DNA from 2 places in the Diaphorobacter sp. JS3051 genome. Region 1 is predicted to be linked to the other one. Evidence: predicted binding sites of a transcription regulator. Region 1 holds the regulator's gene; the other holds the start of a gene.
The links. Region 1 encodes FliA, which starts transcription of late flagellar genes. Its sites were predicted from a motif close to CTAAAGTTTNNNNNNNNNNNGCCGNTA; they were not measured.
Positions count from the first base shown of each region.

Region 2: a site for FliA is predicted at 3,702-3,728, ahead of kleA (stable inheritance protein KleA). Genes of this name have one in related genera too.

Region 1 is NZ_CP065406.1:3,162,615-3,168,290, forward strand. It holds gene flgM (flagellar biosynthesis anti-sigma factor FlgM) at 1-280, shown strand, start outside; gene I3K84_RS15080 (hypothetical protein) at 338-685, shown strand; gene I3K84_RS15085 (RNA polymerase sigma factor FliA) at 895-1,608, opposite strand; gene I3K84_RS15090 (hypothetical protein) at 1,613-2,410, opposite strand; gene flhF (flagellar biosynthesis protein FlhF) at 2,400-3,992, opposite strand; gene flhA (flagellar biosynthesis protein FlhA) at 3,989-5,676, opposite strand, start outside.
Region 2 is NZ_CP065408.1:29,997-35,672, forward strand. It holds gene I3K84_RS21405 (DNA-binding protein) at 1-91, opposite strand, end outside; gene I3K84_RS21410 (ParB/RepB/Spo0J family partition protein) at 270-1,319, opposite strand; gene I3K84_RS21415 (ParA family protein) at 1,316-2,080, opposite strand; gene I3K84_RS21420 (transcriptional regulator KorA) at 2,077-2,385, opposite strand; gene I3K84_RS21425 (DUF2761 domain-containing protein) at 2,492-2,821, opposite strand; gene kleE (KleE stable inheritance protein) at 2,823-3,149, opposite strand; gene kleA (stable inheritance protein KleA) at 3,358-3,594, opposite strand; gene korC (transcriptional repressor KorC) at 3,752-4,009, opposite strand; gene I3K84_RS21445 (hypothetical protein) at 4,026-5,234, opposite strand; gene I3K84_RS21450 (hypothetical protein) at 5,246-5,464, opposite strand; gene I3K84_RS21455 (antirestriction protein) at 5,509-5,676, opposite strand, start outside.

The sequences.
Region 1 (5,676 bases):
GGCCGCTGCCAACAAGCAGCAGGCCAAGGCCGCCGCACCTGCGCCGGCCGCTGAAGAAGCGGCCCAGGGCGCGACGCGCGCCGCCGCAGGCGTGCCCGTCACGCTGTCGGCCGCCGCCCGCGGGGTGGACGCCACCAAGTCCACGGCCGACTTCGACACCGCCAAGGTCAAGGCGATCAAGGCCGCCATCGAAAAAGGCACCTTCCGCGTGGACGCCGAAGCCGTGGCCGACAAGCTGCTGTCCAGCGCCTACGAAACCCTGTCCCACTCGCGGGGCTGACCCGCCCTCCTGGGCCCGGCTGGCCCGCCGGGGTGACAGGCTCTAGACTTGCACCCCATGTCACTCGACGACACCCTCACCTTCATCGAAGCGCAGCTGCAGGACATGCAGGCTGCGCTTCTTGCTTCCAACCCCCAGACTTTTGAAGACACTGCGGTGCAGCTGCGCGGCGCTGCCATGGCGCTGGCCCAGGCCCTGGCGCCTGTGGCGGGCGCGCTGGAGCCCGCCGCCGCGCAACGCGTGCAGACCATCGGCCGGCAATTGACGCTGGTGCGCGACCAACTGGCGCGGGTGATGGCGCTGACCGAGCGACAGGCGGCGTCGCTGCTGCCGCCGGTGGAGGGGGTGACTTATGGGCCTTCGTCCGGCGCCGCGGGGGCGCGGATTTATCGGGCACCGGGGTGACTTTTAGCCCGAATTGCTGGCTGAGGCTTATGGGATAAGCGCTGGCAGCTATCTTTTTTGACGGGTTCTGGAGGTTTGATGCTGTTGACCGGGACCCGCCCCGGCGGGCGCATATCCCGGCCCGCGCCATGAAAAGCCGCAGCGCAAGCAAAAAAAATAGCTGCCTGCGCTTGTCCGGCAAGCGCAAAACAGCTATTTCATCCAAAGAATCAGTGCCCCCGCATCTTGGTCCGCAACCGCGCAATCGCCTGGCTGTGCAGCTGGCACACGCGCGATTCGGTCACGCCCAGGACGGCCGCGATTTCCTTCAGGTTCATGTCGTGCTCGTAGTACATGCCCATGATGTACTGCTCGCGCTCGGGCAGGGCTTTGATGGCCTCGACCAGCGAGGCGCGCAGGCGCTGGTCGCGCAGCACGGCCATGGGATCGGCGCCCTCGTCGGCCACGTGGCGGTCCAGGAAGCCCTCGTCCTCGTCATCGTGGTGAAAGTCTTCCAGGTACACCAGCTGCGTGCCGCGCACCTTGCTCAGCAGGGCCTGGTAGTCCTCCAGGCTCATGCCCAGTTCGGCGGCGATCTCGGACTCGATGGGGCTGCGGCCCAGGCGCTGCTCCACGCGGTGCAGGGCATGCTCGATGTCCTTCTGGCTCTTGCGCGAGCTGCGGCTCATCCAGTCGCCCTCGCGCAGCTCGTCGAGCATGGCGCCGCGGATGCGCTGGCTGGCAAAGGTCTCGAACTGCACGCCCTGCGCGACTTCGTAGCGCGAGAGCGCGTCGTTCAGACCGATCATGCCGACCTGGATCAGGTCGTCCAGCTCCACGTTGGGCGGGAGCTTGGCGATCATGTGGTGGGCGATGCGCCGCACCAGGGGCACGTGCTGGTGGAACAGCGCGTCCCGGTCGAGCTGGCCTTTCGCGGTGTACATCGGGTCAGTGGCTCCGGTCCAGGGGCGAGAGGGAGGCGCACAGGCTGTGCGGGGGCAGCAGGGGCATGGCAGCGTCAATGGTGCATGCGTTTTCCAGCAGTTGCAAGGCCAGCCGCTGGATGTCCTGCGCGCGCGCGGCGGCCACGGTGGTGGTGTGGACCTGCAGGCCCAGGTGGGTGCGCGCGCTGCGCTGCAGCGTGTCCAGCGCCTCGGCGGTCTGGCGGTGCTGCACAGGCTCCTGCGGCGCGAGGATGGACGCCACCGTGCAGCGCACGCCGGCGTGCAGCGCCATGTGCTTGAGCTGGCGGTAGCTGCGCACCATGCCTTGCGCGCCGGGGCCGGTCATGATCAGCGGTACGCTGGCGCTGCCGCGCAGCAGCGGCGCCAGTTGCTCGGGCGGCGCATGCAGCACCACCAGCGCGTAGGCGCGAAACAAGGGCTGCAGGCGCTGCAGCACGGCGGCGCCATGGTGTTCGGACTGCTGCGCGAGGCGGGCCAGCCCGCGGGCCGCGGGCACCACGGCCAGCGACGCGCCGGTGGCGGAGGCCAGCGTCTGCGCGCCGTTCCAGGGAGCCGGGTGCAGCAGCTGGTCCAGGCCGGGCATGTGCGGGCTCTCGAGCGCCGTGCCGTCCAGCACCACGACGGGGTAGCCCAGGCGCTGCAGGCTGGAGCACAGCTGCCACAGCATCTCCAGCCACGGGCCGCTGCCCGGCTGGCTCAGCACGGCCAGCAGGCGCAGGTCCTGCTGCGGCGTGTAGCTGTGCAGCCCGGCGGCCTGGTGCAAAGCGGTATCAAGCAACATCGGCCATCCCCCGCTCATCGGCCGTTTCCGTGGCGTGCGAGAAGAAGAAGTTCAACTCGGCGGCCTTGGGGTCGAAGGCCGACTTCACGCTCGTGCGCATGGAGGCGCTCACCAGCTTGCGGGCGTCGGCCGCTTCCCAGTCCTCGGGCACGCGCTGGCCGTTGGTCACGCCGCGCAGCACCATCTGGTGGCGGATCAGCGCATCGATGGCGGGGCCCAGCTTCACGGCCTCGTCCACCTTGGACAGGATGGCCTGCTGCGAGCCGGTGGTCTTGAAGCCGGTGAGCACGTCGTCCAGCGTATCGCCGTGGCTGCTGGCGTTGAGCACCAGCAGGCGCTTGACACCGGGCAGCGCCAGCACGTCCAGCAGGTCGCGCTTGCGCGGGTCGCGCGGGGCCACGCCCGTGGTGTCGATGAGCACCATCTTCTTGGACGACAGCAGGCCCAGCAGGTCCTGCAGCGCCGCGCGGTCGTGCGCCAGGTGCGCCACCACGCCCAGCATGCGGCCGTAGGAGCGCAGTTGCTCGTGCGCGCCCACGCGGTAGGTGTCCAGCGTGATCAGGCCCACGCTGGCGGGGCCGTGGATGCGCGCGCACAAGGCGGCCAGCTTGGCGGTGGTGGTGGTCTTGCCCACGCCGGTGGCGCCCACCATGGCGAAGATGCCGCCTTCCTCGTACAGCGGCAGCGTCTGCGCGTCGGTGCGCAGGTTGCGCTCCAGCACTTCCATGAGCCAGCGCACGGCGTCCTGGGCGCCCAGATGCTCGGGCAGGTGTTCCAGCACCGCGCGCGAGAGGGCGGGCGAATAGCCCGCACGGATGAGCTTGAGCATCAGTGTGGACTGGATCGGGTTCTGGCGGGCCTGGCCCAGCCAGGCCAGGGTGTTGAAACGGTCCTCGATCAGCTCCTTCATGGACTGCAGTTCCTTCATGAGGTTCTGCTGTCCCAGGCCGGCCGCCAGCGTGGGCGCGGCTGTGGCGGGCGCCTCGGCGCGGCGCGGCGTGAGCTGCTCTGCGCCCAGGGCGGCATGCATGGGCCGCAATGGGTTGTGGCGTGCCACCGGGGCATTCACGGGCTGTGGCGCGGGTGGCTCGGGCAGGCGCTCGGCGCGGGGTTCGAAGCGTTGTTCGGGCAGGCCGCGCTCCAGCGCGGCGCGCTCGTTCAGGGGCGCGGGGGCGCTCGTGCCGTGCAAGGCCTCGTGGCGGCGGCGCAGCATGCGCTCGCGCACATAGTCTTGGAACGACAGCGTGCTCATGGCCAGTTGCTCGGTGTCGTGCGCCACGGTGCTGCGTGCCGCGGGCGCCGGCTGGCGTGCGGGCTGCGGGACAGGGGCTGCATGGGGCTGCGTCTGGGACATGCGCACCGGCTGGCTCGCGGCCAGGTCGTCGGCGCGCTCCTGCAGACGGTTGGGTGCCGGCTCGGCGCCGCCGTGCAGGGACGACAGCGCGTCCTCGGCCGTGGCCACCACCTCGACGCCGCCCGCCGTGGGGCGGTTGGACAGGATCAGCGTGCCTTCACCGAAGGCCATGCGCGCCTTGGCCAGGGCCTCCCGTGCGGTGGGAGCGGTAAAGCGTTTGATGTTCATGCGGATGCACCTTTGAGGATCGGGCCGATGCGGATGGTGTGGGTCTCAGGAATCTCGCTGTGGGCGAGCACCTGCAAGCGGGGAGCCACGCGCCGCACCAGGCGGGCGATGGCGTTGCGGATCTGGTCGGGCACCAGCAGGCAGGCGGGCATGCCCAGCTCTTCCTGCTGCAGGGCGACTTCGGCGGCCTTGTGGGTGAGCAGGTCGGCCACGCCGGGGTCCAGCGCCGGGCCGCTGGCATTGCCCAGGGCCTGCATCAGCAGGCGCTCCAGCCCGGGCTCGATGGCGATGACGCTGAGCTCGCGCGTGGGGCCGTAGATCTGCTGCACGATGGCGGGGGACAGGGCGATGCGCACGCGGCGCGCCAGTTCCACGGGGTCTTGCGTGCTGCCGGCGTGTTCCGCCAGCGTCTCGATGATGGTGCGGATGTCGCGGATGTGCACGGACTCCTCCAGCAACAGCTGCAGCACTTTCTGGAATGTTGTGATGGACACCATCTTGGGCACGACTTCTTCGATGAGTTTGGGTGCCAGCCGGGTCACATGCTCCACGAGCTGCTGCGTCTCGGTGCGGCTCAGGAGCTTGGCGGCGTGCACTTGCATCAAGTGTGACAAATGGGTCGCCATCACGGTTTCCGAATCAACCACGGTAAAGCCCGCCATTTGTGCCGCTTCCTTCTGCGCGGCGTCGATCCAGTGCGCGGGCAGGCCGAAGGCGGGGTCGGTGGTGGGAGTGCCGATCAGCGGCGTGGAGATGCCGCCGGGGTTGATGGCCAGGTACATGCCGGGGAATGCCTCGCCTTCGCCCACCACCACACCGCGCAGCGTGATGCGGTAGGCGCTGGGCTTGAGCTCCAGGTTGTCGCGCACATGCACGGCTGGCGGCAGGAAGCCCACCTCCTGCGCAAACTTGCGGCGCACGCCCTTGATGCGCGTGAGCAGGTCGCCCTGGCGGCTCTTGTCCACCAAGGCGATCAGGCGGTAGCCCAGCTCCAGGCCCAGCAGGTCCACGGGCTGCAGGTCGTCCCAGCTGGCCTCGCCGTCGCTCACGGGCGCGGGGGCTTCTTCCACCGGGGCGGGGCGGCGCTGGCGCTGCAGCAGCACCCAGGCGCCGTAGCCGAGGAGGCTGCCCATGACCAGGAACACGGTGTGCGGCATGCCGGGGATGAGGCCCAGCAGGATCAGCACGCCCGCGGTCACGCCCAGCACGCGCGGCGACATGAGCAACTGCTGCACGATCTGCTGGCCCATGTCGGTTTCTTTGCCCACGCGCGACACCACCATGGCCGACGCCACCGAGATCAGCAGGCCCGGAATCTGCGCCACCAGCGCATCGCCCACCGCCAGCAGGATGTAGCTGTTGGCCGACTCGCTGGCCGACAGGCCGTGCGACAGCATGCCGATGGCAAAGCCGCCCACGATGTTGATGATCAAAATCAAAATGCCGGCAATCGCATCGCCGCGCACAAACTTGCTGGCACCGTCCATGGCGCCGAAGAAGTTGGCCTCTTCCTGCACCTCGATGCGGCGGCGCTTGGCTTCTTTCTCGTCGATCAGGCCGGCGTTCAGGTCGGCGTCCACGGCCATCTGCTTGCCGGGCATGGCGTCCAGCGTGAAGCGGGCCGACACCTCGGCGATGCGCTCCGCGCCCTTGGTCACCACCACGAAGTTGATCACCACCAGGA
Region 2 (5,676 bases), on a different replicon from region 1:
GCTGCTTGCGCACGTTCGCCAGCGTGGGGTTCTGGCCGGCCGCGTCCAGTTCGTCGGCCACCGCAAATATCTGCTCCTTCGAGATCGCCATGTCGGGCCTCCTTTGGCCGGTTGTATGTTGTAGCGTGAAGCATACTACAACATACAACACTACGCAAGCGGTTTAGCTGAACTTTTTTTAGCGGCTAAAACGCGGGCAAAAAAAGCCCCGCTCGATGGCGGGGCGATGGGTGGGGGTCGGTGGTCGGCGATGCCCGGCGCTGGGCGTGTCAGCCCTCCAGCAGCGCGACAAGCTGCACGGTGCCAAGGTCGGCCTCGAACTCCTGGCCGTCATCCTCGTATTTGAGCCAGGCCCAGCCCTCGGCCGGGGGCCGGCGGTTGAGGATCAGCCGTGCCGGCCGGTCGTCGTGCTTGACCTGGATGATGGCCTTCTTGAGCTTGTCGGGGTCGGCCTCCTTCGGCTCCTTCTTCCCCTTGGCGTCATCATCCTGCGGCCCCTGCTCGCCGTCGCCGGCCTCGGCGTCGGTCTTGCCGGTCAGCGCATCGACGGTGTTGGGATCACGGTCGCCGTCCTCGTGACTGCGCTTGTCCTCCAGGAACTCGCGCAGCAGCTTCACCGAGCCGCGCGTCAGCTCCTGGCTGTCGTCGGCCAGCCAGGCGGCCACCTCGTCGGGGTTCTTCTTGTAGGCCGTCACCAGCTCGTTGATGACAGTCACGTCCTTGCCCCGGCCGCTATTGAACGCCTCGGCAATGGGTTCGGGCAAGTCCAGCAGCGTGACGTGCTGCGTGACGAAGGCCGGCGACTTGCCGATCTCCTTGGCGATCTCGCCCTTCTTCTTGCCCTTCGCCAGCTCGCGGCCGATGAAGTCGGCGATCTCACGCGCCGTCAGCTCGTTGCGTTGCAGGTTCTCGATAACCTGGTCGGCCTCGTTGTAGTCGTTGTCGATGAAGGCCGGGATCGTGGTCTTGTGCGCCCACTTCGAGCCGCGATAGCGCCGCGCGCCGTGGTTGATGAGGTAGCGCCCCGGTGCGTCCGGGTTCTCGCGCACGCTGATGGGCGACTTCACGCCGCGCGCTTTGATCGTCTCGCCGATCTCCGCGATGCTCTCCGGCGAGAAGCCGGGGTTGTCGGCCGTGCGCGGCTGGTGCGGGTCTTCGTCGATCAGGTCAAGCGGCAGCTCCTGCGGGCCTGCGCCGCCGGCGTTGGCCGCCGGCTGCTCGTTCAGCAGGCCGGCCAGGTCGCCCAGCCCGTCCAGGCCCAGCCCGGACGATTGCGGCTTGTCCTGCTCCTTCTTCTTGGCGTTGGTCTTGGCGCTCATTGCGCGATCTCCATCTTCGTGAACACGTAATCCGCCAGCGCACGCACCTCCTGGGTGGCCTTCCGCGCGGCGGTCTTCTTGATCTTCCACACCGGCATCTGCTCGCCCAGCGCCTCGGCGATGCTGTCACGCGCGCCGATGCTGAACGGCAAGATGAGCTGCGGGTATGCCTGCTGCAACGTCGCCAGGTTGTTGACGTGGCGCGGCTTCCGCGCGTCCACCTTGTTCGGCACCATGCCGAGGAAGCGCAGCTTGGGGTTCTGCTTGCGCAGGTTGCTGATGACCGCGACCATCTTCTTCATGCCCTGCAAGCTGTACGCCTCCATTTCGATGGGCGACAGCATGTAGTCGGCCGTCAGCACGGCCGCCGTCATGGCGACGCCAAGGGAGGGGGCCGTGTCGATCAGGCACACGTCGAAGAACTCGCCCAGCGCGGCCACACTGGCCCGCAGCGCGGCGGCCGCCTGGGAAAGCTCCATCTTGTCCAGGTTCGCCAGGTTGGCGTCTGCCGCGATCAGCGCCAGGCCGTCATCCTCCCGGTCAGCGAACCAGGCGCGCAGCTCGTCGCCGCCGGCGGTGAACATGCGACTGGCGGGATAGCCCGAGTCGTGGCCGGCCAGCGTCCAGCTCGCATTGCCCTGGGTGTCCAGGTCGATCACTGCAACCCGAAGGCCGCGCTCCTGGAAGTCGAACGCCAGGTGGCAGGTTGCGAACGTCTTGCCTTGACCGCCTTTCTGAATTGCCGTGACCAGTGTTTTCATGAGTTGGGTTCCTGTTTCCTCTTTCCCTTGGCGTCGGCTTCCCAACGCTTGACGATGAACGCTTGATGCTCCGGCAGTACCGCCGTCACCCGCTCGAAGCCCTGCGGGAGCACTTCCCCCGCCACTGCCCACACGCGGCTGACCGCTTGCGATACCGCCCCCTTGGTCAGCCCCAGCGAGGCCACAAACTCGGCCTGGGGCCTTCCATCGACCAGCACGCCGCGCGCTATGTCGATGGTCTGTTGCCCGATCTCCAGGCCCTTGATCGCCGCCTGGAATTGGGCTTCGGTTAGCCGTTTCTTCATGGAGAACACCCATATAAACTCCACACCCGGTTGTTGAACAAAAGGCGGTGCCAGCCGCCGACCATGTGCAGAAGTTTAGCTAAACTCGCCGCCCGCGTCAAGCGTTTTAGCGGCTAAAAATGGGCGCGTGATCTTCTTTCTTGGCGTTCAACCTGGCCGCGTCAGCGGCACTCATGAAGAACGTCATCAGCGGGCCGACCGTGCGGCTCGAACCGTTGGCAAAGCACACGTCGAACTGACCGCCGGCGGTGTGCGGATCGACGCCTTCCACCAGTCGCCAGGGGTCAAGGCCCCATTCCTCGGATTGCGCGCTGTACCAATAGGCCGGCGCATCGCCGTTCAAGTCGCTGGCCGCGTACTCGCGCACCAGGACGGCCACCCGGCCGGTGTTCGGCTCCACGAATCCCGGCGGGTAGGGTAGGGTCTGTTTTTTCATGTCAAAGCCCCTTCGGCTTGTAGATCGAAACGAAGTAGGTGATCGCGGTCAGCACCGCGAAGTACGCCAGGAACGACCAACCGGCATACACGCCAGGCGTGTTCCAGTGGTAGAGCATCCGCACGAACTGGAAGAAGGTGGCAATCGACAGCACCCACTTGAGGATCGGCCAGACCAGCACGGTCGCCACCCATACGAACTTGACCAGGCCGGCCAGCAGGCCAGCACCGGGGGCCTTGTTGGGGGCAGCAGACGCGGCGGCAGGCTCCACCGGCGCGGGCGCGGCGGGCTGCTCGATCTCCTTGGGGAACTTGATGATGTTGGACATAGCTTGACCCTCCACGCGCTTACGTGTTGAATGCTGGGTGCTCCCACTCGGAAGCATGGTTACGGTGTGCCAGCACCAGGCCAAGCGCCCCGGATCACTCCGGGGCGTTCCTCCACCTGGGGCCGCCCTTGATCTTGCCTCGGCTCACGCAATACTCCTTCTTGGCGTCCTCGATAGGCCCGGCCGTTGCCGACCGGGCCATGTGCTCTTACCAGCCGGCCCGGCGCTTGGCCTGCTCGACGGCTTCCATCGACCAATGGCCCTTGGCCTGCCCCTCCAGGGAGCATCCGGCGAAGTACGCCTTGCCGCGCAGTTCCTCGGCTTTGCACACCAGCTCGGCCGCCTCGGCCATCATGGCCGCGATCTCGTCACGGCGGGCCGGGAAGTCGGTCGCTGCCGCGCCCTCCAGCTCGTCAATCCAGGGCATAATCTTGTTGTCGCTCATCGGACTTTCTCCGGTAGTTGACCTGGGCAATGTGCCCGGCCTTCAAGTGCTATATTAGGGCAAAATGCCCTAGCCTGTCAAGCACTTTAGCTAAACTTTTTTCGCTTTACCGGAATCCGAAGGCTAAACTTTAGCCGCTAAAACCTTTCCCTTGGCGTCAATCCTCTTTCCAGATCACGCCCAGCCCGGCCTGGTCGCACAGGATCGCCCATGCCGCATAGGGAATCGGGGTGTCCTCGCCGATCCAGCGGCGGATCGTGCGGTCGCCCTTCGCGCCCAGCCCCAGCGCCTTCGCGGCCTTGCTGCCGCTGAACCCGGCCAGGCGCAGCACCTCTCGGACTTCCTCGCCGGTCGGTTGCGCCCAGCGTTCGGCCGGCTTCAAGCACTCCAGCCGGATATTGGCGTCGTTCGTCATTCGTTCGTTCTCCTGGTCAAGTGATAAGCCGCAACTGGTCGAAGCCGTAGATCGACTGGATGCAGCTCGGGTCTGAATCGACCACGCGCCGGCCTGCGCGATTGGTCTTGTACGTTACCGGCCTGTCGTCGTGCGCCCACACCTGGCGGGTGTCGGGATGCACCTTCACGATGATGATGCGCTTGCCGATGTAGCGGTCGAAAACCGGGTGATGGACGCTCACGATCTCGCACCGCTGGCCGGGCTTGAACTCCACCAGGTCGGCCGGGCCTCCATCGCCATTCCTGGCGATGCTGCAGGTTGCCGCGCTCGCTCGCGGCATCGTTGTTTCCGGCGATACAGGCCCGCCCTCGCCCGGCTCGGCATCGTCGGCTTTGACGATGCTGCAGGTCATCGTCGTTTCTGGCGATGCGGGATCTCGCTCCGGGCCTGCGCCGGTGATTTTTCCCTTGGCGTCCAACCCGGCGGCCCTGGCCGCCTTGATCCTGGTCGCGGCCTCGGCCGCCCAGCGCCTGGCGATGAAGGCCCGATGCGAGGGCAGCACCACATCGACCAGGACGAACCCCGGCGGCACCAGGACGGTCGCCGGTGCGCGCCGCGCCGGCGGCTCCAAGCCGGCCAGCCAAGCGGGCAGGGGAGCATCGGCCAGGCGGTCGCGGTAGCTGGCCTCGACCATCACCGGGCGCTTCTTCTCGGCTCGCTGCGCAGCCAGGATGCCGCGCGCAACCTCGTCCACCGTCATGCAGCCCTGCGCCGTGTCGAAGTGCGAGCGGTAGCCCGTTTCGGAGATAAACGGCCTGTCCAGGTCGATGACGTGGAACTGGAAGTGGGCACCCAGCGGCCCGCCGTAGCCGGCCTCGTACTCCACCAGGGCGCGCATGTCGCCATCCGCGACCAGGAACTGGCCGCGCTGGCCCCACAAGGGCACGTCGCCAGGCACCGCCGCGCAATGGCGCTCGATGACCTGGCCGGGCGCGTCGTGGTCGGCCATGCTGCCCACGTGCGTTCCGCCGTTCATCTTCCAGATGACGGCCTCGTATCGGTCGCTGGCCGCCTCGGCGGCCGCACCGTCACCGCGCATGATCGCCGCGTCGATCTCCACCACGGCCGCCACGGCGGCGGCCAGCAGCTCGTCGCGGTCGGTGGGCAGCTCGGCCAGCAGCTCGGCCGCCGGCGCGTTCCAGTCCTGGCCCGGCTGGGCCGGCGTCTTGCGTTTCTTCGCCATCGGCCGGCCCCTCAAGTGTCAGCACGCCGCCACGCGATCACGTCGCGGGCTTCGTAGCCGTGGCGCTTGCAGTCGTCGCAGAATCCCGAGCTGAACCCCTTGTGGTTCGTGCCGATCCATGCGGCCGGCTTGCCGCATTCGTGGCCGTAGGTGCCCGGCTCGGCGTTGTGGCACTTGCCGTCCGTCGCGTAGCTGTTCGTCGGTGCCTGGGGAGCGTTGTTCCTGGTCATGGTCGCCTCCTGGAAGCCCCGGCCGAAGCCGGGGCCGCCCCTCATCAGTCAATAGCCCGGTAGATCGCGGCCGCCTCGGCGTGGCTGGCTGCGAAGCCGCGCAGGAAGTGATAGCGGTCGATCAGGGCATCGCCGGCGTCCGTGTCGGCGGCCTCGGCCGCGAGCTGACCCAGCGCGAACAGGGTTGCGACAATGCCGGCGGCGTCGGCCGA